Regions from separate parts of the Gordonia sp. NPDC058843 genome, predicted to be linked through region 4. Evidence: predicted binding sites of a transcription regulator. Region 4 holds the regulator's gene; each other region holds the start of a gene.

Region 1 (6,015 bases), on a different contig from region 4:
GCGCAGTTCGTTCTCGACGACCTGGGCTCGGACGCACTCGATGGGTTGGATCACGTACACCTCGGCGGCCCGGAGTTCCTCGGTGGTCCGGTCGCCGCCGAGCTCCTGGGCCGAGCACGCGAGCGCGGGATCACGACCTCGGCGGACCTGCTGGCAGGTGGCGACCCCGGGCTTCTCGAGTGGATCGGTGACGCACTTCCCCACCTCGACTATCTGTTGCCCAACGACGAGCAGACCCGCGGTCTGACCGGCTCGGATGACCTCGAGGACGGTGCCCGCGCCCTCCTCGACCGAGGCGTCGGATGCGTTGCACTCACCTGTGGCGCCGACGGAGCGCTGGTCGTGACCGGCGACGACACCATCGTCGTACCGGCGTTCCCGGTGGACGTCGTCGACACCACCGGTTGCGGCGACGCGTTCTCCGCCGGCTTCCTCACCGGCCGGCTCCGCGGGCTCGACCTCGCCGATGCAGCCGAACTCGGATGCGCGGTTGCCGCCCACGTCGCGCAGGGCATCGGGACGGCCGCGAACTCCTACGACCTCGCCGCGATCGAGACGTTCCGGCACTCCCGCGCCGCCTCCTGAGCACCGGTCGGTGCCGGCCCGGTTTGGTGGGCCCTGCCTCGGGTAGGCCAGCATCATGACCGACACGAACGACATCAACGGTTCCACCGTCGTCATCGCCGGGGCGTCCAGTGGATTCGGGCGCGGCGCCGCGGTGCGGCTCGGCGAACTCGGCGCCAACGTGGTGGTCGCCGCGCGTCGAACCGCTGCACTCGACGAGGTCGTCGCCGAGATCACCGCCAAGGGCGGGACCGCGCTGGCGGTGACCACCGATGTCAGCGATCCGCGCGCCGTGAGCCACCTGGCCGCAGCGGCACTCGAACGGTTCGGTTCCATCGACGTGTGGGTGAACAACGTCGGGATCGGGGCGGTCGGATACTTCTGGGACATCCCGATCGAAGACCACGCCCGCTTGGTCGACGTGAACCTGAAGGGTCTGATCTATGGTGCGCACGCGGCGCTGCGCGTATTTCGCGCTCAGGGCCGGGGCACCCTGGTAAACGTCGGTTCGGTCGACTCCGCGGTGCCGCTGGCCCTGCAGAACACCTACGCCGCAACCAAATCCGCGGTCCGCAGTCTCGGCCATTCGTTGACCGAGGAGTTGCGGATGTCCGGTGACGACGCCATCCGGGTCGGCACCATCCTGCCGTGGGCGGTGGACACCCCGTGGTGGACCCACGCCGCCAACTACACCGGACACGAACCGCGCATGGCTGCGATGGACGACCCGCAGATCGTCGTCGAGGCCATTGTCGCCGCCTGCACCGATCCGAAGCTCGACCATCCGGTCGGTTACAAGGCCAAGGCTGCGAACGCTTCTCATTCCGTGATGCCGGGTATCACCGAACGGTTCTCGGCGGCAGTCGTGAAGTCGGAAACGGAGAAGGGAGCACCCGTGAAGGCCCATCCTGGGGCCATCCACGATCCGAATCCGGGCAGCACCGGGATCTCCGGCGGTATCCGCGAACGGATGGTCGCCGAGGACTCCCGCTGACACCGGTCGGCGTCGCTCGTTGTTGTGCGCCGCCGCGCCCTGCTGGTCGAGCAGCGCCGCCGTGCCCTGCTGGTCGAGCAGCGCCGCCGTGCCCTGCTGGTCGAGCAGCGCCGCCGTGCCCTGCTGGTCGAGCAGCGTCGACGTGCCCTGCTGGTCGAGCAGCGTCGACCGAGCGAAGCGAGGACGCCGCGCCCGTCGAGGCCGCCCGTCGAGGCCACCGAGGCGACCCGCAGCTCCTGTCGGTGCGGCGTGATTCGATTGCCAGAGAAATGGCGATCGGGAAATCGATCCTTGACTCGAACGTATGTTCGAGTATTGTGGAGGCATGCCATCGGGGGCGGGGGCCGAATCCACATCGGTGGACCCATCACAGCACTCGGTCGAACCACGCCTTCGTCTCGACGATGAACTCGCCGCCTCCGAACTCATCGAGGTGTTGAGTCATTGCGCCGGGCTGGCGGCAGCGTCCGCGCATCGAATGATGGTCGTTGCCAGCCTCATTCACGACGAGCGCGAGATGGACTACGCCCAGCAGCGCGCCGAGACCCACAGCGGCGAACTCGACTCCATCGAAGCCTTCGAGAACCTGTCAGCGCGGGTGGCCGCCGGCGAGAACCCCTACGAGCAGTTCGGCCCGAACGGACTCGAGCAGGCCATCGCCGAAGTCGGTGCCACTCTGACGGTGACACCGGCCGAGGCGAAAGAGCTGATCGAGGCCGGTGACGCGCTGCGCTATCGACTCGCCTTCACCGGACACGCCCTGGCGTGCGGTCGAATCGACAAGCGTCGCTTCCTGATCGCCCTCAAACGCACCGACCTCATCACCGATACCGACGAGATGCAGACCGTCGACGCCCATCTGGCCGAGGCGACCTTCGCCCGCGCGCCGATGTCGACGGCGCGCTTCACCGCCATGGTCGACTCGATCGTCGCCAAGTGGGCGCCCGACGCGATCCGCCGACGCAAAGAGCGGGTGAAGGGTGATCGCAAGGTGACGGTCACGCCTGATCGGTTCACACCCGGACAGTCCCGGATCGGCGGCACGCTGCCCGCCGCCGATGCCGCCGAGTTCGATGCCCGGCTGTCGTCGATGGCCACCGCGGTCCATGCCGGTGACCCTCGAACCCTGCCCATGCGACGCGCCGACGCCCTCAAAGCCCTCGCCCGGGGCGAAGCGGCTCTCACCTGCCTATGCGACGACTGCGCCGCTGCCCCAGGCGACACCGACTCGCCGCACGACGTCGATGCGGAAGTAGCCGCCGCCGCTGAACGTGTCGTGGACCCGTCCGCCGACAGCGTGGTCGCCGAGCCCCGCGACACGAACGCCTCACCATCGCTCGCACCGCGCGCGACCTTCCACATCGTGGTGAATCTGTCGACGCTGATCGGTCTCGACGACGATCCCGCGTTTCTCGACCGGCACAGCATCCTTGACGCCGACACCGCCCGAACCCTTCTAGCCGAAGCCCGACGCACCTACATCCATCCCACCCCCGCCAACCCCGACGCCCCACCGGCCCCAGCACCGGTCGCCGACGCCAACAGTTCAGCGACCCGGTACGCCCCGTCGAAGAAGCTGCAGGCCCTGGTTCGTGCGGGCGAACTGTGCTGCACCTTTCCGGGCTGCAATGCGCCGGTCTGGCAGATCGACCTCGACCACACCGAACCCTTCGACCACGCCGACCCACGTCGCGGCGGCCCGACCGATGCGCGCAATCTGAAGCCGCTGTGCCGGTTTCATCACCGCATCAAGACCTTCACCAGCTGGCAGGACCACCAAGACGAACTCCAGACCGCCTGGTACACCACACCCACCGGACACATGTTCGTCGGCAACGCCTTCAGCGGACGCGACCTGTTCAACAAGCTCACCCCGAGCCGGCCACCCGATCACCCAGCACGGTCGAGGCTCAACGACCTGCGCGACAACGACTTCCGACGCCAGCAGCGCGCCGACAAACGCTGGAACGACGCCAACCCGCCGCCCTTCTAGACATCGGTCACGGCCTCTGTGGAGCCCCCGTAGTAGCGGCGCAGGAATTCGTCGCGGTACTCGGTGTACGTGCCGTTCTCGATGGCCTCGCGGGCTCGGTCGACGAGAGTGACGATGAACGACACGTTGTGCAGCGTCGCGAGAGTCGCGCCGAGTCCTTCCTTCGCCTTGAACAGATGGTGCAGGTAGGCCCGGCTGTACTGCGACGTGTAGTTTTCCACCTCGGGGTCGAGCGACCGGAAGTCGCTGCGGTACTTGGCATTGGTCACGTTGTACCGGCCGTCGAGTGAGTAGATCGCACCATTGCGGGCGACCCGGGTGGGCGACACGCAGTCGAAGGTGTCCACGCCGTTCTCGATGGCGGTGAAGATGTCGTCGGGTTCACTGATCCCCAGTAGATGCTTCGGGGAGTCCTCCGGGAGCTCGTCGTTGACCCAGCCGACAATGGTGCCGAGGTTGTCCTTCTCGAGTGCGCCACCGATGCCGTAGCCGCCGAAACCCTTGCCGCCGACAGCACGGTCCGCCTCGCTCAGCGCGACGAGATCGCGCGCCGCTTTGCGCCGCAGATCCTCGTACTGCGCGCCCTGGATGACCCCCCACAGGGACTGCTGCGGCCGATGCGCACGCTCGACGCTCAACCGATTGTGCTCATCGAGGCACCGGATCGCCCACAGTCGCGTTCTCTCCAGCGAATTCACCTGGTAGTCACGGGTGTTCATCAGCGTGGTCAACTCGTCGAAAGCGAAGATGATGTCGGCGCCCAGCTGGTGCTGGATCTGCATCGACACCTCGGGGGTGAATCGATGAGCCGAGCCGTCCAGGTGTGACTTGAAGGTCACCCCGTCGTCGTCCACCCGCGAGAGCCGTTCCTTGCCATTGGCGGTGAGGTCGTCGTCGGGAGTGCCGGTGGCCTCCATCGAGATGACCTTCTTGAACCCCGCACCGAGCGACATCACCTGGAAGCCACCACTGTCGGTGTAGGTGGGGCCCCGCCAGTTCATGAACGCCCCGAGCCCACCCGCCGCGTCGATGATCTCCGGCCCCGGCTGCAGATAGAGGTGGTAGGCGTTCGCGAGTACTGCCTGGGCGCCCAAGGCGGCGACGGACTCGGGCAGGACCGTCTTGACGGTGGCCTTGGTACCGACGGGCACGAACGCAGGGGTGTGGATCGGCCCGTGCGGGGTGGCGATCGTCCCCGTGCGCCCACGGGTGCCGGGCAGGGTCGTGCCGACGGTGTACGTGGGGTCGGCGATGTCGGTTCCGGTACTGCTCACGCCGAGAATCTTCGCAGGTCGAGCCGTGTCACCCAAACCGGCGCGGGCATACGGCCTTGGTGCGACGACCGCCACGTTCGCTACGGTGGGAAACCATGTCGCGCAGAACTCGCACACCCGGTACCGCAGCGAACAGCCTTTCCACGGCAGTGAGGGTCGCGGGCGCGACCCTCGGGCTGTCGGTGGCGATGATGGCGCTGGCTGCGTGCGGCGAGGAGCAGGACGTCACCGCGGCTTCGTCGATGCCGGCCACCAGTGCGGCCGCGACGAGTGAGCAGACCGACGGTCCCGCGACCTCGCCCCCGGTGGTCCCCGGTCGCAAACCGGTGTCGACGACACCGTCGAGCACGGTCGCCTCCGACGACTCCGACACCACCTGCGGCACCATTCCCGGTCCCGACGGCGCGCTGCGCGTACTGGTCCTCGCCGGCGACGTGACCTGCGACTCGGCTCGGAGCATCGCCACCCAGTACGGACCGAAGATCACCACCGGCCAGCAGCAGTCGGTGGCCGGTTGGACCTGCGCGCCCTCGCAGCTCGAGGGCGTCCTGGCAGCCTGCCAGAAGGGCACCACGGTGATCGGTTTCGCACCGTGATGCCGACCCCGCCCGCCGGCGCTTGACCCTCACGCGACGTCAGGCATCAGGGTAGGTCCCGTGAGCGAGGAAAAGCGCACCGAGAGCAAGGACACCCGCGACCTGACCGTGGGTGTCGTCGCCGGGTTGGTGGGGGTCAGTATCCGCACCCTGCATCACTACGACCAGGTCGGTCTGGTGGTGCCATCCGGCCGGACCCCGGCCGGTTATCGCGTCTACGACGACACCGACATCGAACGTCTCCACCAGGTACTCACCTACCGTGAGCTGGGCTTTTCCCTCGAGCAGATAGCGACCCTGCTCGACGATCCGGACGTGGACCCGCTGGGTCACCTCGAGACGCAGCACGAGCTGCTGACCGAGCGGATCGATCGCCTGCTCCGGATGGTCGCATCACTGGAGGAGATGATGAACGCCAAGAAGGAAGGCATCGCCCTGTCGGCGGCAGAGCAGGCCGAGATCTTCGGGGACCAATGGCCTGGCGAGGAGTATGCCGCCGAAGCCGAGGAGCGCTGGGGCGACACCGACGCCTGGAAGCAGAGCCAGACGCGGACCGCGAAGTACTCCAAGCAGGACTGGCAGCGCATCAAGGAC
Region 2 (6,015 bases), on a different contig from region 4:
GATGCCGCGATTCCGCACGATGGGAGTCCAGAGGCAATCGCCGAAAGTGAGCGAGCTGGTCATATTGCGAGCGAGCTGGCACGAATATTCGCAGAGAACAGGACTGAACTCGTTGACATCGGTGACGATAAGCAGGCAATCGGCGAACTCAATCCCGAACTCACGCAAACCCTTGCCAAAGCTCTCGCTCCATACACTCCGGAACTAGCCGGTGCGGATCCTGAGATCTTCGGGACACTGGGCACGTCATCTCTGGATTCCGCCTACGAGTTGAAGTCGGTGTTCCAGGTTCTCGATTCTGACCCGGTGTCAGGGCGGATCTTCAACTCGATGGCAGCAATCCAGGTTGACCATATTCAAGAACTCTTCGGTGCGGACCCGAGCCGAGCCTCGCTCGGTACTCTCGCGGGTCGAATCGAAGGAGCGATGACGGGGGGAATGCAGGAACAGATCGACAATGACACAGCGGACAATCGAGCCCACGCAGTCGAGGCGTACACCAAACATGGGGCGATGTTCGACAGTGGGAAGGCCCTGGTTTCTGCAGTGCCAGGCCTCGGCCCAGTCGTGAAAGCCATTCTCGACGTGTCCGCGCCAGAGACAAAGCTAGAGTTTGTAGGGCTCCCGCCTGGGCAGGGCAGTGGCAACGCGGAGCTGTCAGCTCTCGACAACCAAGTCTTCAAGACCATGTCGACGGAGGCTCAATACGTCCAGATGCTGGAGGGCCATCTTCGGGCGCATCCCGATCTCGTTGACGACCCGAATTTTCGACTTATGTTTCCCGGCCGAGGGGAGGAGTTCTTTGAAGGGCTACGCACCGGCGATACGTTGCCGCCGAACTCGGTGGACATCGGTAAGGTCCCAGAATTCATGTTGAACCTCCCGGGCGTCGAGATCGACAACTACAGCACCCTGTACGACCCGCAATTCGACCGAGCCAGGACCGCGACCGAGCATCGGGAGGGCTGGTGACTGTAGTCGTTCCACCACGCGTGGCCAGAACCGTCGTCGGGTTGTTCCTGGTTCTGACAGTCCTCGCCACGTCTTCCGGGTGTGGCCCGACCGACACGCCGCGGCCGGAGTCGACGTCTGCGGCACCTTCCGCGGACCATCTGCCGCCGAGGTACGACGTCACCTTCCGCTGGGCGCCGACCGATGTCGTCGACCTGCACGATCCGACGGGCACCTTCGTGCGGGCTTTTGTGGAGTCGTTCGAGTTGGCGTTCGCCGGTCGGTCTCCGGAGTGGGGCTACCCGGGGTTCAGGGAGGCTGCACCGGCGGACATTGACTCCCTTGTCGCTGGTCGGCTCGTGTCTCCGAGCTACTCGACGGACCTGGCCGGCACCTATTTCTTCCGTCCTCTCAGACGCGAGGACGACGGGTTGTTCACGACCATGGTCCTGTGCCGAAGCGATGTTCAATCCGTGCGCAGGAATCCCGAGGATCCTGCCCGCGAATGGTTGAACACGAGTTACCCGGAGTGGACCTTCCCCGCTGTCATCCGGTTCGAACGCACGCCTGGCGCTCTTCCGGCGGCCGACCGGGGTGGGACAGCCAGAGGTGCCAACCGAGATGTGTTCGGCGCGTGGCGCGTTGTCGATTACGTTCGCCAATCCGTCGGTGGCACGCGCTACGCCAAGGAGACGGCGGAGTGCGGTCGAACCGGGACGAACTCCGAAATTCCGCGACAGCCTAACGATTTCGCGCCGCGACCATGGCCGGCGATGAAGCCGTCGCCCGGTTGGCAGGTCCATCCGTCGGTATAAAGCTGACGACCGTGGCGTCGTCGATCACGACGAGGTCCGAGACGGCGACCTTCATTGTGGGGCTTCGCGTTCCACCAGGTCGGCGAGTGCGGCGGTGACCGAACCCCAGCCGTCGTAGAACCCCAGTTCGTCATGGCGGTCACGGTCGGACGGACTCCGATGGCGCACCACGACGCGGTACTCGGTTCCGTCCGCGTGCTCGGCGAATGTGACCTCGGCGGTCATGGGAACCGGCGACGGTTCGGCGGGACGCCACGAGCTGTCGACGGCATTGGTGAACACGAAGCGCTCGTAGGCGTCCGCGACCAGGAAGACGGCGTCCATGTGCGGGACGAAAGTGGTTCCGTCCTCGCTCATCCGGGTCACTAGCGCGCCACCCGGTGTGGCTTCGAGGCGGTCGACGCGGGTGACGGTCGGCGCCGGCGTCCACCATTGTGCGAATTGCTCCGGCCGCGTCCAGGCATCCCAGATGCGTTCTCGCGGAGCGCGGATCACCCGGTGCAGGGTCAGGTCGAGTTCGGGGTCGATCATGGTGTCTCCTCGGTGTCCGTGACGAAGTCTTCGAGACGGTCGGTGCGTTCGGTCCACACGGTGCGTTGGTGTTCGAGCCACGTCGACAGACGGCGCATACGCCGCCTGTCAAGGGTGCACATTCGCGTACGTCCGACTTTTTTGGTCAAGACGAGCCCGCTGTCCTCCAGCACGCGGAGATGCTTCATGAACGACGGCAGGGTGATGGGGAAGGGGTCGGCGAGCTCGCCGACACTGGCCGGCCCACGCCCCAGGCGTTCGACGACGGCGCGACGCGTGGGATCGGAGAGCGCGCCGAAGATCTCGTCGAGTGGAGTCGAACTATGTGCCATGTGGCTAAGTGTGACAGGTTCTTACGCTGAACTCAATGGCTAAGTGAAATGGCTACCCAGATCCTGTGGAAAATGCTTCCTGGACCGCGGATACTTCGGTACTATCGAATGCATGTACGAGGCATCGCCGAACACAAAGATTCTCTTGGGTACCGACCATCTGCGGTCTATCGCGGATGGTTTGTCGGCGATGCCGGTAGGTGTCGACGAGGCGGAATCGGTGGGTCGCCTCACTCTTCTCGAAGAGATCAAGTCGGCGTGCACCGCGTCTCAGGTGCGGGAGACCGCGAATCTCGATGACCTGCGCGCGGCCGACGAAGCCGCGCGGAACGTCCCACACCAGCGGCGCGGGCGCGGTCTGGCCGCCGAAGTGGGTCTGGCGCGTAAGGTGTCGCCTCGCAAGGGAAGTCAGTGCCTCGGGTTCGCCCGCGCCCTGGCGTACGAGATGCCGCACACTCTGGCGGCACTCACCGCGGGAGTCCTCACCGAGTGGCGGGCAACGATCCTGGTGCGCGAGACCGCCTATCTGATACGTGAATCGCGCGAGGAGACCGACCGCCGCATCTGTGGTGATCCCGCGGTGCTGATGGGTATGTCCGATCGCGAGATCGAGGCGCTCGCCAAACGACACGCTTACGAGTTGGAACCAGAAGCGGTGGTGGCTCGGAAGGCGAAGGCCGAGAAGGATCGTCGCGTCACCGTTCGGCCCGCGCCGGATCTGATGACGCAACTGTCGGCGCTGCTGCCGATGGCGGACGGGATCGCGGTGTACGCCGCGCTCAAGAAGCACGCCGACTCGGTGTCCGCGTCCGATGGCCGCTCTCATCAGGAAGTCATGGCCGACACCCTCGTTGAGCGTGTCACCGGCCGCTCGGTTGCGGAGCCGACGCCGATCGCGGTGAATGTCGTTCTGTCCGAACAGAGCTTGTTGGGCCTGGCGGATACGGCCGCGGACGTGTCGGGGTACGGTCCGGTCCCGGCGACCGTCGCGAGACTCCTGATAGCCGATTCGGTAGACCCCGAGGGTGAGACCGCGTCGACACTGCGCCGCCTGTACGCACGACCATCCGACGGGGCCCTGGTCGCGATGGAATCTCGATCGCGGGCTTTCCCGCCCGCACTTGCCCGCTACATACGTCTACGAGACCAGCGGTGCCGGACCCCCTATTGCGGTGCGCCGGTCGCGGAGATCGACCACGCGGCACCGCACCGACGCAGGGGGCCGACCAGCGCGGTCAACGCAGACGGGACCTGCATGCTCCACAACCGCGCCAAGGAAGCGCCCGGCTGGTTCTACAACGTGAAGATGGTGGGCGGGGTACGCGTGATCGACGTGATCACCCCGACCAAGGCCCGACATCGGAGCGTTGCCCCGCCCGCGATCGGGCATCAGCCGGCAACATGGAGCGGCGTCGAAACGCGCCTGATCCAGATACTCGCTGCCTCCTGATTGTGGATGGCGGACGGACGGCAGCGTGATGTCGTACTAGGTTGTTCGTGGTGGCGGTGTGTGCCACGTCGTGGACTGATGCAGACTCGGGGGGGTTTGTATGGCTGAACGGTTTGGTGTCGAGGAACTGGGTGTCATCACCGGCGTCGGCGATGCGCTGGCTCGATGCTCGTCGGAGACGCGAGCCCTGTGGACCGGGAAGTCCGCCTTCGGCGACGCTTCGGGTGCGATGCCGGCCTCGGCCATCGGTGCGGCGTGCTCAGGTAAGGACGACACTGTTCGTTCGTTGTTGGGTCGCGCGGCGGCGAGGATGGACCAGGTGTCGCAGACCTGCTACCAGGCGGTCGGCGAGGTCGCTGACACCGAGGAGGCACTGGCCAGCGGCTTCCGTGCGATCAGCGAATTCTGATGTCACGTCCATCGAGGTCCATTGTCAATGGGTGGGACGTGATGTCCCTGGATGCTGCGGCGAACGCGCTCGACGCCGGGGCGGATGGTCTTCGGAAACAGACGCAGGCGATGGCGGACGCGCCGATGAGGGCCGGTGACTCGAAGGGATGGGTCGGCGCCTCACAGCTCGGATGTGAAGCCCGCGCCGGCTCGGATCGGGTCGAGATCAACAAGCTCGGCGCCGACCTCACCCACGCTGCCAACGTCCTACGAAACACCTCGTCAGCGATCGGCCCGAATCGCACCACGGCGCTGCTTCGCGCGCTCGGACTGGAACGGGACAAGTTCAGCGTTGCCGACGACTGGACTGTACGAGACACCCGGGACTATGCGGCCGAGCTCAAGGGCGTGGAGGCGGGGAGCGCGACCGAAGGTGCGATTCTCGCCGACCAGGCGTCGCGTTCTGAAGAAGCTAAAACGGCCACCCTCTCACTTCAGTCACTCGCAGACCAGATGGGTGAGGACGATCGCAACGGGGCGCGAGTGCTCGCGACGGCCTTCGGGGACGCGGAGGGCAATGCGCCGTTGGCGTCGAGCTACTCACCGGGCCAGGCCAGTATCGATGTCCAAGCCATCATGAGTGGGACCGCCACGAGGGAGCAGAAGGATCGGTTCTTCAGCGCGACCAGCCTGACCCCGGAACAGCGCGCAGCGCTGGCCCGCGGAGACCTTGCGGTCATTCCCAAAGAACAGTTCGATTACCTGAAAGCGATCTACACGCCGAACTGGGGCGCCGGACCCGAGGGGCAGCAGCCCCGCTCGCTCGACGCACTGAAGTCTTTCGGCGACAAGTACGCCGGCGCGGAACAGGAGAGCTTGAAGCAGGGGCTTGCCGATGGGGTGTTCATGCTCGGCAATCCTCATCTGCGGACCGCACAGACCGATTCGAACCCGTTCGCCGAGATCTTGGGGACTCAAGCACCATTCGTGACCGGCGGCATGAGTCAACTTCCGGCGCCGATCCGGGACGCGCTGACCGAATCTGCTGCGAGTAAGGGCCGGTTGACGGTTCCGGACTCGGGCGCGCACTCCGGCGGCCACAGGTCGGTTACCGATCTGAAGACCTTCGACGACCTCACGTCGGTGATGGACATCCTTGAACACCGCTCAGTTGATCCGGCCGGGGGTGCGTACGGCTCGGAGTCTGTGCAGTTGGGAAGCGACGTCGACCGGGCCTTGATCGCGAGAGCCAGTGAGATCGCAGGTGCAGGTGCCACTGAGTATGCCTCCAATCCCGGCCTGTTGAATCACAATCTCGTCGGCAAGGGCGAAGTCGAAAGTCTCCTCGTTCAGATGCTCGGCGTCGCGGGTAGTGATCACATTGCGGTACATGACGCAGTGATGTCGGCGACCGGCAATCCGTCCAGCAGCACGATGCCGACGACGTTCGATATGGACGGCACCGAGCGGTCATTCAAGGATGCCGAAGCCCTCAAGCGTCTGCTGACGTTCGATTGGACCGATGAGGCGGGGCATGGGAGTGACG
Region 3 (6,015 bases), on a different contig from region 4:
CGACGGTTCAGTGACCGCCAAACCACCGCCGATATCGGAGTGGACCCCTTCGAACCACACCTGTTTGATGTCGATCTCGCCCCGGTCTTCCTCCTTGACCTCCCAGACGCAGGGATCAAACGTCAGCCGACGCTCGTCGATCGCGAGCGCCTGCCGGGCCACTTCGACGTTCCTGCCGAGCTTCACATCGTGGAACTTGTGCTTGACGCGAGTGATACCGGGAACGCCGAGCGCGCCGACGGTGTCGAAGACCCCGATGAACTTGACCGGCACCTGCGTGCCCGGAGTCTGTGCCGGGCGGTCCTCGCGCTTCATCCGGTAATACCGCAGGACCGTTTCGAACAGGTTCTCGGTCGGGCGTTGGGCGAGTTCGTGCGGCGTGACAAGCCCAATCTGCCAGATCATGCCGCCGAGACTTCGCGCGGTGTACGCGCCGCGACTGAATCCGAAGACGAAGATCTCATCGCCGGGCTCGTAATTGAGCGCGAGGAAGCGGTACGCATCGATCAGATTGGCGTCGAGCCCTCGACCGAAGGCCCCGCCGATGATGCGGTCGGACCAGCCGGAGCCGGTCCCCACACCGTTGACATAGTGGACGAGCTGGACCGCGCCGTCGTCGGCATCAGTCGTGACAGCCCGGGCGATCTTCTCCACATTCGAGATTCTCGGGTCCTTCGACGACTTCCACGTGCCGTCGCAACAGACCACCAGACGCTTCTTCATTTTTCCGACCCTCCACAGGCTCGCACGCGGCCCACCCGACGATGACGATAGTCGCATCGCGCAGTCGGATGCAGCAGGTGTCGGTTGTACGGTTTACTGCGGTAATGAGCTCTCCGGACGTTATGCCGCGCCCTCTCGCGGTCCTCGTTGTCACTGTCCTCGGCGCCCTCCTGATGGCCGTAATCGGCGCCGCGCCCGCGAACGCCGCACCGTCGACCGCCGGCCTCGATCCGGTCTTGGCGACGGCCTACCAGCAGGCGTCGAGCACCGCTCGCGCGCAGGGGGTTCCGTTGTGGATCACCTCCGGAAAGCGAACCCACGCCGAGCAGCGTCAGATGTGGCGGGACGCGATCGCGACCCACGGAAGTCCGGAAGCGGCGCGACGGTGGGTCCTGCCTCCCGAACAGTCGACCCACGTGCGCGGCCAGGCCATCGACGTCGGCCCACGCGAAGGTGCCGCTTGGCTCCAACGCACCGGTCACCGATGGGGTCTGTGCCGAACCTTCGCCAATGAGTGGTGGCACTTCGAGATGGCGAGCGTCCCAGGCCTGCCGTGTCCCGCGATGTGGCCCGACGCCGCGGCTCGTGCCGACCGGCTCGGCAGCCCTTCGTGACGGCCCTCCGCAGGGGTCGGGCGGGATAGCCGGAAAAATTGTCTGTCGAAGATGTCGAATGGCGCTCGGCACGGTCGTCATCACTGCACACGGACCGATGCGCGGTTCGATGAACGAGAGGTCAGATCATGCATTACTCGCTGCTGCTGCACTACCCGGAGATGGACGCGTCGACTCTCGGTGAGGAGGCCATCGCACAAGGGCAGGCGGCCTTCGCCGCGTACACCACCGCCCTCCAGGACGCCGGCGTGCTCGTGAGCGCCGAAGTCCTGCAGCCTTCGGAGGTCGCGACCACTCTGCGCAAGGTCGACGGCCGACTCGTGGTCCAGGACGGTCCGTTCGCCGACACCAAGGAACAACTCGGCGGAACCGTCGTCATCGATGTCGCCGACCTCGACGCCGCCATCGAGTGGGCGCGTCAGGCACCGCCGATCGAGTGGGGCGTCGTCGAGATCCGGCCCGGCGCGACGTACACCGTCGACGGCGCCTGGATCCCCAACGCGTGACGTCGGACCCATGACAGAGCGAGAGGCGCACACCGCCGCCGGACACGCTGCCCGCGAATCGTATTCGCGGCTGGTGGCGCTTCTCGCCGCCACCTCGGGGGACCTGGCTCTCGCCGAGGACGCGCTGGCAACCGCTTTCGAACGGGCACTCGTCACCTGGTCATCCGACGGGGTACCGGCGAACCCGGAGGGCTGGCTGCTCACCGTCGCACGTAATCAACAGCGCGATGTCTGGAAGTCGGCGGCCCACCGCACATCGACGGTCCTCGACGACACCCTTTCCCCCGGAGCGACCGCAGTGACCCCCTTCGACGATCTCGACCCTGACGCAATCCCGGACAAACGCCTCGAGTTGTTGTTCACGTGTGCGCATCCGGCCATCGACGCAACCGCCCGAACTCCGCTCATGATGCAGTCGGTGCTCGGCTTCGAAGCCACCGACATCGCCGCTGCGTTCGCGGTGGCGCCGTCGGCGATGTCGCAGCGCCTGGTCCGCGCCAAGCGCCGGATCCGCAATGCACGCATACCGTTCGTCGTCCCCGACCGCGCGGCCATGCCGGAACGTCTGCCCGCGGTACTGGAGGCCGTCTACGGATGTTTCGCCATCGCGTGGAACGACGCGGACGGCTCTCACCCCGACACCGTCGAATCGATGGCGGGGGAGTCGCTCTACCTGGCCGTCACACTCGCTTCGCTGCTCGACGAACCGGAGGCCTGGGGTCTCGCCGCCCTGATTGCGCTGTCGTTGTCGCGGGCGCCGGGACGGACGGGCCCGTTCGTGCCGCTCGAGGAACAAGACCCCGCCACCTGGGATGGGGCGCTCATCCGGGACGGTGAGGCAATGCTTCGACGAGCATCGTCGTTCGGGCAGCCGCACGGACGATTCCAACTCGAGGCGGCGATGCAGTCCGTCCACGCCGACCGCGCTCGCACCGGTGTCGTCGACTGGGCTGCGCTGTCGGCTCTGTCGTCCGCGCTCGTCGCGGTTGCCCCGACGCTGGGTGCACGTATTGCTCACGCCGCCATCGTCGGGCGTGCGAGTTCTGCTGTACACGGACTGTCTCTGCTTGCCGAGTTGGGCAGTGATGCCTCGGATTTCGGACCGTTCCACGCGGCACAGGCGGATCTACTGGTTCGCGCCGGGCACTACGACGCAGCTCGTGAGCACTTCGAGCTGTCCGCCGAGCTCACGCGCGACGAGCGTGCGCGAGACTACCTTCGACGACGTGCGGGTGAGGTGTAGGGAGGGAAAGCCCTCGCGCTCCGGCACTGCAGCCTACTGTCGGCGCGAGTACGCAATGCCGACGCCTGGACGTGCGTGCCGGTCCGGACCTTCGATGCCGCGGATGCCCGCGGTCCGATTACGCAGGATTCGATACGGGTGTTACTGGAGTCAACCACTGTCAACGGGTAGTGCACAGTCAACGAAAAACGGCGCACAGTCAACGAAATATGCTGCACAGGCGACGAATTCGTCGAACTGACTTGTGGCTAAACCTCGAAATCGAACGCATGTTCCTGTAGCTTGGAGCCATGCCAGAGCTCGACACCCTCCTCGATCAGCTCATCGAGATCACCCCACCCGCCGACGATCCCACGGGCAGAACAACATTCGAGGACCTCAACACTCTGCGACTGATCGCCAATGTCGTGGCCCACCAGATCGTCACCCACACAGCACAACTCGACACGCTGGGCGTCGCGCGGAAAGTCGGCAGCACCACCAAGAGGATGCTGATCGAGTCAGGTCACGCACCCGCCGCAGCCATGCGCACCATGCGCGGTGTCGACGGCCTACCCGCGCTTCCCGCAGTGGCTCGTCACGCGGCGGACGGACGATTGTCCTCGGAAGTCCTCGACGCCGTCATCCGGGGTATGAACCAGATCGAGAAACGGTGTCCTGATGTACTCTCCGACGACGACAAGAACTCTTACGAGATTGAACTTCTCGCGCAAGCTTTGTCTGGTGCGACGCCGACGCAAGTCCTCGAGCGCGCACGGACGATCGCCAACACTCTCGCTGATGCGTCCGACATACGTCTCCCCGCCGCCGACGATTCGTCTCTGAACTCGGTGACGGCGCACACCACCGACGACGGCCGCGTCGTGATCCGCGCCGATCTCACCCAACTGGTCGGAGAGAAGTTCCGGGCCATGATCGACGAACGAACCTGCCCACGAACTGAACCCGACGGCGCCGAGGATCGGCGCACCGCAGAGCAGCAACGCGCCGACGCCTTCGAGCTGATCCTCGACCAGGCAGCGATCGGTGCGACGATTGACAGTGTTGGGAGCCCGCGCACGCAACTGATGTTGACCATCCCCGCGACCGGCGTCGATCCGGCCACCCTGCCGTGGACCGGTTCCGTCAGCCAGGCAACAGCTCGCCAGATTTCGTGCGACGGATCCTTGGCCGAGATCGTCCTCGACGATGAGGGCGTGCCTCTACAGATGGGGCACACCCACCGACTGTTCCCGCCACACCTCAGAAAAGCGATGATCGTTCGCGACAGCTGCTGCATCAAATGCGGTGCACCACCGTCACATACGCAGGTGCATCATGTGGCGCACTGGGCCGACGGTGGTCCCACCGACCTCGATAACGGCTGTCTACTCTGCCAACGCTGCCACACACAGGTCCACCACCACGGATGGGACGTCGTCATGGGCTTCGACCGACACCCCTGGCTCGTACCACCCGCGACGATCGACCCACGACGCCGACCGCTACCCGCCTACAACCGGCGCACCATGCACCTCGACGACGCCGCCTGACCACAACACACTTCGCGCAGCACCTTCCCCGCACCCGAGAATTCCTCGGGACCGCAGCAGTCCTTTGACAACTCCACAGAGACAACGTGAGCCCACGCTCCGTTCCCACTCCGGTTCGTCGACAAATCGTTCCGGGCGGGAACGGAGCGCGCGGCCCGGCACGAACAACGGGAGACGCCCACCAAACCGCGGGAATGCCTGAATCTGGCAACACGGACGACCTAATGTGTGACTCGAGACACAACAGTGCCGATCCCTCATCGAGGGTGTTCACAACGGGTCGAGTCCGCTCGACGAATGGGAGGCAGTCATGACTGCAAGCGCCGACGTCACCAGCAACCTGACCACGGAGCCGTACCGCTCACGACGCAATCACTGGAACAACCAGGTGCGCCGGCACGCCATGATGACCCCGGACAACACTGCGATCACCTACCTCGACAAGAACACCACCTGGAAGGAACTCGACGACCGTTCGCATGCCTTCGGTGCGGCCCTCCACCGGCGGGGCGTCCGGTTCGGTGACCGGGTGCTCATGGCGCTGCTGAATCGCACCGAGTACATCGAGGCCATCCTCGGCGCCACCCTGATCGGCGCCATCCCGGTGCCGGTGAACATCCGGATGAGCCCCGCCGAGGTCGCGTACCTCGTCACCGACAGCGGGGCCACAGTGGTGGTGACCGAAACCCTGCTCGCGCCGATCGCCGACGCGGTCGCCGGATCGACCGGCCAGATCGACACCATCATCGTCGTCGACGGCAGCGACAACGACGCCCATCTCGATTTCGAGACCCTCGTGGCAGAGGACGCGTCGGACCTGCCGGAGGTCGACGTGCCCGAGGACACCGTCGCCGCCATCATGTACACCTCGGGAACCACCGGGAAACCCAAGGGCGCCATGCTCACCCACCAGAATCTCCAGGCGCAGGCGGTGACGACGCTGGCTACCACGAACGGTCAATCCGATGACGTCGCCTCGATCGTGCCGCCGCTGTTCCACATCGCGGGGATAGGCGGTTTCGCACCGATTTTCTATCGCGGGGTGCGCGCGGTACTGCACCCGCTCGGCGCCTTCGATCCCGACACCATGCTCGACACCCTCGAACGCGAGGGCGTCACCTCGGTCTTCATGGTGCCCGCCCAGTGGCAGGCGGTGTGCGCCGCGCAGAGAGTGCGGCCCCGGAACCTCAAGCTCCGCACCATGAGCTGGGGTGCGGCGCCGGCGTCGGACTCCATCCTGAACGCGATGAACGAGTCGTTCCCGGAGGCCGCCAACATGACGGCGTTCGGCCAGACCGAGATGTCGCCGGTGACGACGATCCTCGAAGGCAAGGATGCGCTGCGCAAGCTCGGCTCCATCGGCAAGGTCGTGCCGGCGGTCACCGCGCGCATCGTCG
Region 4 (6,015 bases):
GACGATCGGCGGCGGGGTCGCCGACCAGATGCCGGACGCGGTGACCAGGACGGCACCGACGGCGCCGAGTGTGGCGAGGACATTGCCCCCGATCTGCTCGGCGATCGTGGTCGCGGCATCGACGACCGGGCCGAGATCGTTGCGCGAGAGCGCTTCTCGGAGTGTGCTCGGGTCGGCGCCGGTCAGTTCGGCGAGCTCGTCCTCGTTGGGCTTGATCAGGTCGACACGACCGGCGACGGTGGCCCGGAGCGGAGCTCCCGAGGTGTCCACCGCGACCCGGCAGCCGGCGAGGACGAGGTCGTCGGCGAGCGAGCGGTACCAGTCGTCGGGAACGCCCGGTGGCAACGACCCGCACAGCGTGACCCACTGCGCGGAGTCGGCGTGACCGCGGATCAGTCCGACGAGTGCCTCGCGATCCTGCGTGGTCAGGGTGACGCCCGGCGCGTTGATCTTGGTCGTCGTGCCGTCCGACTCGGCGATCGTGATGTTGGTCCGGACCTCGCCGTCGACGGGCACCGCGTCGTAGGGGAGTCCGAGATCGTCGAGTGCGGTTCGCAGCGGGTCGCCCGACCGTGCGGGGAGCAGGGCCCGGGTGGTCAGTCCGGCCGCCGCGACGACGCGGGACACGTTGACGCCCTTGCCGCCGGGTTCGGTGCGGACCACGCCGGCGCGTTGCACCTCGCCGCGCGCGAGTGGGGCACCGAGTTCGAGGGTGCGGTCGAGGCTCGGATTGGCGGTGACGGTGACGATCATGCGATCACGACCTCGACGCCGCGCGCGGACAACGCTGCCGAGAACGCCGGGTCGATGCCGGCGTCCGTGATGAGAACGTCGACCGCGTCGAGGCCGGCGAAGGAGGACAGGTCCTCGCGATCCATCTTCGAGCTGTCGGCGAGGACCACCACCCGCTGTGCGGCAGCGACCATCGCCGCCTTCACCGCTGCCTCGTCGGGATCGGGTGTCGACAACCCGTGGGTCTCGCTCAGGCCGTTGGTCCCGATGAACGCGGTGGTCACGCGGATGCGGCGGAGTGCGTCCACCGTCTCGACGCCCACTGTCGCCTGGGTCAGACCACGGACGCGGCCGCCGAGGGCGTGCAGACCATCGGGATGGGTGCCCGCGAGCAGGCCGGCGATGGGCAGGCTGTTGGTGAACATGGTGAGCCGGCGGTCGGGTGCCGTCGCCTCGGCGGCGCGGTAGGTCGTGGTGCCGGCGTCGAAGAGCACGGAACCGCCGTCGGGCGGCAGGAACCGGATCGCCGCCCGGCCGATCGCGGTCTTCTGCTCGATCTGGCTCGACTCGCGCTCGTCGATCCCCAGTTCGCCGAGGGCACGCATGACCTCGGCGCGCACGGCGCCCCCGTGGACTCGCTGCAGATGTCCCGCGCGTTCCAGAACGGCGAGATCTCGACGCACGGTCTCGCTGGTGACGTCGAACTTCTCGGCGAGCGCGGTCACGGAGGCCCGCCCCGCGACGCGCACCTCGTCGACGATCGCCTGTTGTCTCTCCTCGGCGTACACACCGCTCCGATCTCCGGTTCCGGCCGCCCCGCTTGTTGAGGCGTGTGGGATTGCATGTTGTAGTAATTGTGTTTACGCCTGTTTGTGTTGACAAGTCAAGCACTATTTGTAACGGTGGTCACATCGGTAGTCGAGTGAGAGGCAAGACGATGGCGCAGATACTGACGGGAACCCCGGTGGTCGGCGGATTGGCCCACGGTCCCGCGCTGTGGCCGGGCGAGCGGCCCGATCACTCCCCGGAGAAGCTCGGCGTCGGTGTGGAGATCGCCGAGGAGCGCCGCGCCGACGAGGTGACGCGCTTCGCCGCCGCGGCCGGAGTGGTCGCCGCGCGACTGCGCGCCCGCGCATCGCAGAACACCGGGGTGGCTGCCGAGGTGCTCGCGGCCACAGCGGGCCTCGCCGAGGACCGGGGCTGGATCGGTGCCGCAACCGCCCTCATCACCAAGGGCGCCTCCGCCGAGGCCGCTGCCGTCGTGGCCACCGACCAGTTCGCGGCGGTGTTCACCAAACTCGGTGGGCTCATGGCCGAGCGGGTCACCGATCTGAACGATGTCCGGGACCGCGTCCTCGCCGAATTGCTCGGCCTACCCGAACCGGGCGTGCCGACACCGGAGGTGCCGTCGGTGCTGCTGGCCGACGACCTCGCACCCGCCGACACCGCGGGCCTCGACCCGACGAGCACGATCGCTCTCGTCACCCGCCTGGGCGGACCGACCAGTCACACCGCGATCATCGCGCGGCAACTGGGCATCCCGTGTGTGGTGGCAGTCGCCGATCTCGCCGAGATCGAATCCGGCACAACCATTCTCGTCGACGGGACGACCGGGCGGATCGAAGTGGAGCCCGACACGGAGACAGCCCGGACGCGCGTCGACGAGGACCGGCGGCACGCCGAAGTCGTCGCCGGCTGGACGGGCCCGGGCCACACCGCCGACGGTGCTCCGGTCTCGGTGCTCGCCAACGTCGCCGACGGATCGTCGGCAAGGGCCGCGGCCGGCCACCCCGTCGAGGGTGTCGGACTCTTCCGCACCGAACTCGCGTTCCTCGAACGCGCCGACGAACCGACGGTCGACGAGCAGGCTGCGATCTACCGTGAGGTCCTCGACGCGTTCGACGGACAGAAGGTGGTGATCCGCACCCTCGACGCCGGGTCCGACAAACCCCTCCGTTTCGTGACGCATCCCGACGAATCCAATCCCGCGCTCGGTGTCCGAGGGGATCGGATCGCGCTCGCACATCCCGAGATCCGTACGCATCAACTCGATGCGATCGCGCGGGCCGCAGAGGGTGTCGAGGTCGCGCCGTGGGTGATGGCGCCGATGATCGCCTCGCCGGCGGAGGCGCGCGTGTTCGCCGCGGAGGTCCGTGGCCGGGGTCTGGTGGCCGGGGTCATGATCGAGGTGCCCGCTGCGGCGATCCTGGCCGAGGCGGTCCTCGCCGAGGTGGACTTCGTGTCGATCGGCACCAACGACCTCACCCAGTACACGATGGCGGCCGACCGGATGTCGGCCGATCTCGCCGGGCTCACCGACCCGTGGCAACCCGCCGTGCTCAGCCTGATCGCCGGAGTCGCCGCCGCGGGAGTCCGTCAGGTCAAGCCGGTGGGGGTGTGCGGGGAGGCGGCCGCCGATCCGAATCTCGCCTGCGTGCTCGTCGGACTCGGGGTGACCTCGCTCTCCAGCGCGCCGGCCGCAGCGGCCGCGGTGGGAGCACGACTCGGCGAGGTGACCGCGCAGGACTGTCGCGCGGCCGCCGACGCCGCGTTGGCCACCTCCGACCCCGCCGCGGCGCGTGAGGCCGCCGCGGCAGTGCTCGACCGTTCGGTCGGTGGAGAGGTCAGACTCGCCGCATCACGGTGACGACCTTGCCGAGGATGACGGCGTCGTTACCGGGGATCGGATCGAACAGTTCGTTGTGCGGCATGAGCCAGACGTTGGCGCCCTGACGCTTGAAGGTCTTCACCGTGGCCTCGCCGTCGATCATGGCCGCGACGATGTCGCCGTTGTCGGCGACGTTCTGCTGGCGGACCACCACCCAGTCGCCGTCGCAGATGGCGGCGTCGATCATCGACTCGCCCACGACGCGCAACAGGAAGAGTGAGCCCTCGCCGACCAGTTCGCGGGGCAGCGGGAAGACGTCCTCGACGGCTTCTTCGGCGAGAATCGGACCGCCGGCCGCGATCCGTCCGAGGACCGGCACGAAGGTCGGCTCGGGCAACTGGCTCGCCGTCGGGTTCTCCGGAGTGGGCGGTTCGCTCGGGGCGATGTTGACCGCTCGGGGCCGATTCGCGTCGCGTTTGAGCAGTCCCTTGCGTTCCAGCGTCCGCAGCTGATGGGCCACCGACGACGTCGAGGCCAGGCCGACCTCGTCGCCGATCTCCCGGATGCTCGGCGGGTAGCCGCGCTCGCGTACCGAACGGCGGATCACCTCCAGGACCCCGAGTTGCCGCGGGGTGAGTGAGGCCTCGGCGGCGGCGACGTCGATCGGGGCCTCGGTGTCGGCGCCCCGCGCTCGGCCGCGCCTATCGCCGGTGTCACTCATGTTCGGTTCCTCTCGTCTTTCGGAACGTGCAGGTAGATGGCCCGTGGGATGTCTCAGCCGCGTCCGAGCCTAGCGGAGTGCGGGCATCACCTCAAACATTTGTTCGATGTGTCGCGAGACTTTGTCGGTGCGCCGTGCTACAAATTCGAACATCAGTGCATCGAACACCTGATCGAAGTTCGAACACCGAACAACCGCACACCCAGCACACCAGAACTCCCGGAGGGCACCATGCGCACCGCCACTCTCGTCGCTCCCGTCCACGCCGAACGCCCCGTCGTCACCCGGGCGAGCACCGATCGCGCCGATCGTGTCCGGACCCGGGCCCCGCTCTCCGACGGCACCAGGCCGGTGGACACCCGGCCCTCCGGCAACCGGCCGGCGGGTGGCTCATCGCCGCTCACCCCACGCCTGGGTGGCACGCACTGCGGTTCGCCGATGGGGGCGAGGGGCCGGGGCCCGGTCGCGCCGAATGCGGCGGTGTTCCGTCGCCGTCGCCGCACCGCGGTCGCCGTCCTCGCCGGCGTCGGGCTGGCGTTCGTCGTGTGGGTCTTCGGTGTCGTCGGGCAGAACTACTCGGACTCGATGACGCCTGCCGCGGTGAGCGCGGAGGTCGTCCACGTCCGCTCGGGGGATTCGCTCAGCACGATCGCCGGCCGGGTGGCGCCCGAGATGCCGCGTGAGGTCGTGATCGACGAGATCGTCGCGATGAACGATCTGCCTTCGAGCGCGCTGCAGGTGGGCCAGCCCCTGCTCACCCCCCGGTACCGCTGAGGCCGGGCGGTATCCTCGGTGTCACAGGGGCCGGCCGAGAAGCGGCGGGGCGCACGGTTTCACTGCGCTCCAGCGTCCCGAGACCTGCGTGAGGACACGATGCGCTGCCCCTTCTGCAAGAACGACGACACCAAGGTCATCGACTCGCGTGTCGCAGATGAAGGGCAGGCCATCCGACGCCGTCGCTCCTGCGTGGAGTGCGGGCGCAGATTCTCGACGGTGGAAAGTGCCGTACTGGCCGTGGTCAAACGCAACGGGGTCACCGAGCCGTTCAGTCGGGAGAAGGTGATGCGCGGTGTGCGGCGTGCATGCCAGGGCCGCCACGTCGCCGAGGACGCGCTCGCGCAGCTGGCCCAGCAGGTCGAGGACACGGTGCGCGCCAGCGGCTCGGCCGAGATCCCCAGCAACGAGGTCGGTCTGGCGATCCTGGGTCCGCTCCGCGATCTCGACGAAGTGGCGTATCTGCGTTTCGCCTCGGTGTACCGGTCGTTCGACTCCGTCGAGGACTTCCAGCGAGAGATCGACGACCTGAAGTCGGCATCGGCATCGACATCGGGTGATGCGCGCACCGAGACCGTCTCAGCCGAGCCCGTCCAGAGCTCGTAGGACCCGTTTCTCCGACACCGGAAACGCCGTACCGAGACGCTGGGCGAACAGGCCGACGCGTAGTTCCTCGACGAGCCATTGCGCCTCGTCGTCGACGATGGCCCGCCGGTGCTCGGGCACCTGCTCGAGGCGCTGCGCCCAGCGTTCGACGACCCGATCGACGACCCCCACCCCGGCCTGGTCTCGCGACGCCGACGCCGGCAGTGCTTCCAGTCGCGCCTGTGCACCTTCGAGGTAGCGCGGCACGTTCTCCAGATGTCGACGAGCGGTGGCCGCGACGAACCCGTCGAACACCAGGTGATCGATCTGTTCGGCGACGTCGTCGGCGGCCAGTGAACCGGCGTGCCGGTCGATGGCGGCCCGGACCGGCGCCATCCGTTCGAGCGCCGCGACGGCCAGCGTGAAGTAGTCCGGTGCGGCTTCGGTGACGCGCGGACGAATCCGCTCGAGGAATGCCGAGAACGCCTGTGGCGAGCGAACAGTCGTCAGCTCGGCGTCGTCGACGCCGGTGACGGTGTCTCGGATGGCCCGTCGCGTGCAGTCGGCGAGCAGCGCCTCGGTGTCCGCATACGGG

What was found. The regulator LexA, encoded in region 4, represses DNA repair genes until DNA is damaged. The targets are predictions, from matches to a motif close to CGAACANNTGTTCG.
Region 1: a site for LexA is predicted at 1,856-1,869, ahead of ACFW3F_RS06975 (DUF222 domain-containing protein). Genes of this name have one in related genera too.
Region 2: a site for LexA is predicted at 2,735-2,748, ahead of ACFW3F_RS03010 (DUF222 domain-containing protein). Genes of this name have one in related genera too.
Region 3: a site for LexA is predicted at 3,349-3,362, ahead of ACFW3F_RS23925 (DUF222 domain-containing protein). Genes of this name have one in related genera too.

What each region holds. Positions count from the first base shown of each region.
Region 1 covers NZ_JBHYNC010000006.1:194,234-200,248, reverse strand. The annotation lists gene ACFW3F_RS06985 (carbohydrate kinase family protein) at 1-585, shown strand, start outside; gene ACFW3F_RS06980 (SDR family NAD(P)-dependent oxidoreductase) at 641-1,558, shown strand; gene ACFW3F_RS06975 (DUF222 domain-containing protein) at 1,884-3,551, shown strand; gene tgt (tRNA guanosine(34) transglycosylase Tgt) at 3,548-4,825, opposite strand; gene ACFW3F_RS06965 (hypothetical protein) at 4,921-5,421, shown strand; gene ACFW3F_RS06960 (MerR family transcriptional regulator) at 5,482-6,015, shown strand, end outside.
Region 2 covers NZ_JBHYNC010000003.1:7,564-13,578, forward strand. The annotation lists gene ACFW3F_RS02995 (hypothetical protein) at 1-972, shown strand, start outside; gene ACFW3F_RS03000 (SRPBCC domain-containing protein) at 1,818-2,297, opposite strand; gene ACFW3F_RS03005 (ArsR/SmtB family transcription factor) at 2,294-2,629, opposite strand; gene ACFW3F_RS03010 (DUF222 domain-containing protein) at 2,820-4,079, shown strand; gene ACFW3F_RS03015 (hypothetical protein) at 4,180-4,488, shown strand; gene ACFW3F_RS03020 (hypothetical protein) at 4,530-6,015, shown strand, end outside.
Region 3 covers NZ_JBHYNC010000061.1:1,314-7,328, forward strand. The annotation lists gene ACFW3F_RS23905 (DUF2235 domain-containing protein) at 1-723, opposite strand, end outside; gene ACFW3F_RS23910 (M15 family metallopeptidase) at 897-1,337, shown strand; gene ACFW3F_RS23915 (YciI family protein) at 1,466-1,843, shown strand; gene ACFW3F_RS23920 (RNA polymerase sigma factor) at 1,854-3,086, shown strand; gene ACFW3F_RS23925 (DUF222 domain-containing protein) at 3,377-4,618, shown strand; gene fadD5 (fatty-acid--CoA ligase FadD5) at 4,929-6,015, shown strand, end outside.
Region 4 covers NZ_JBHYNC010000001.1:128,555-134,569, reverse strand. The annotation lists gene pfkB (1-phosphofructokinase) at 1-753, opposite strand, end outside; gene ACFW3F_RS00630 (DeoR/GlpR family DNA-binding transcription regulator) at 750-1,520, opposite strand; gene ACFW3F_RS00625 (phosphoenolpyruvate--protein phosphotransferase) at 1,670-3,379, shown strand; gene lexA (transcriptional repressor LexA) at 3,357-4,061, opposite strand; gene ACFW3F_RS00615 (LysM peptidoglycan-binding domain-containing protein) at 4,293-4,835, shown strand; gene nrdR (transcriptional regulator NrdR) at 4,935-5,441, shown strand; gene hrpA (ATP-dependent RNA helicase HrpA) at 5,415-6,015, opposite strand, start outside.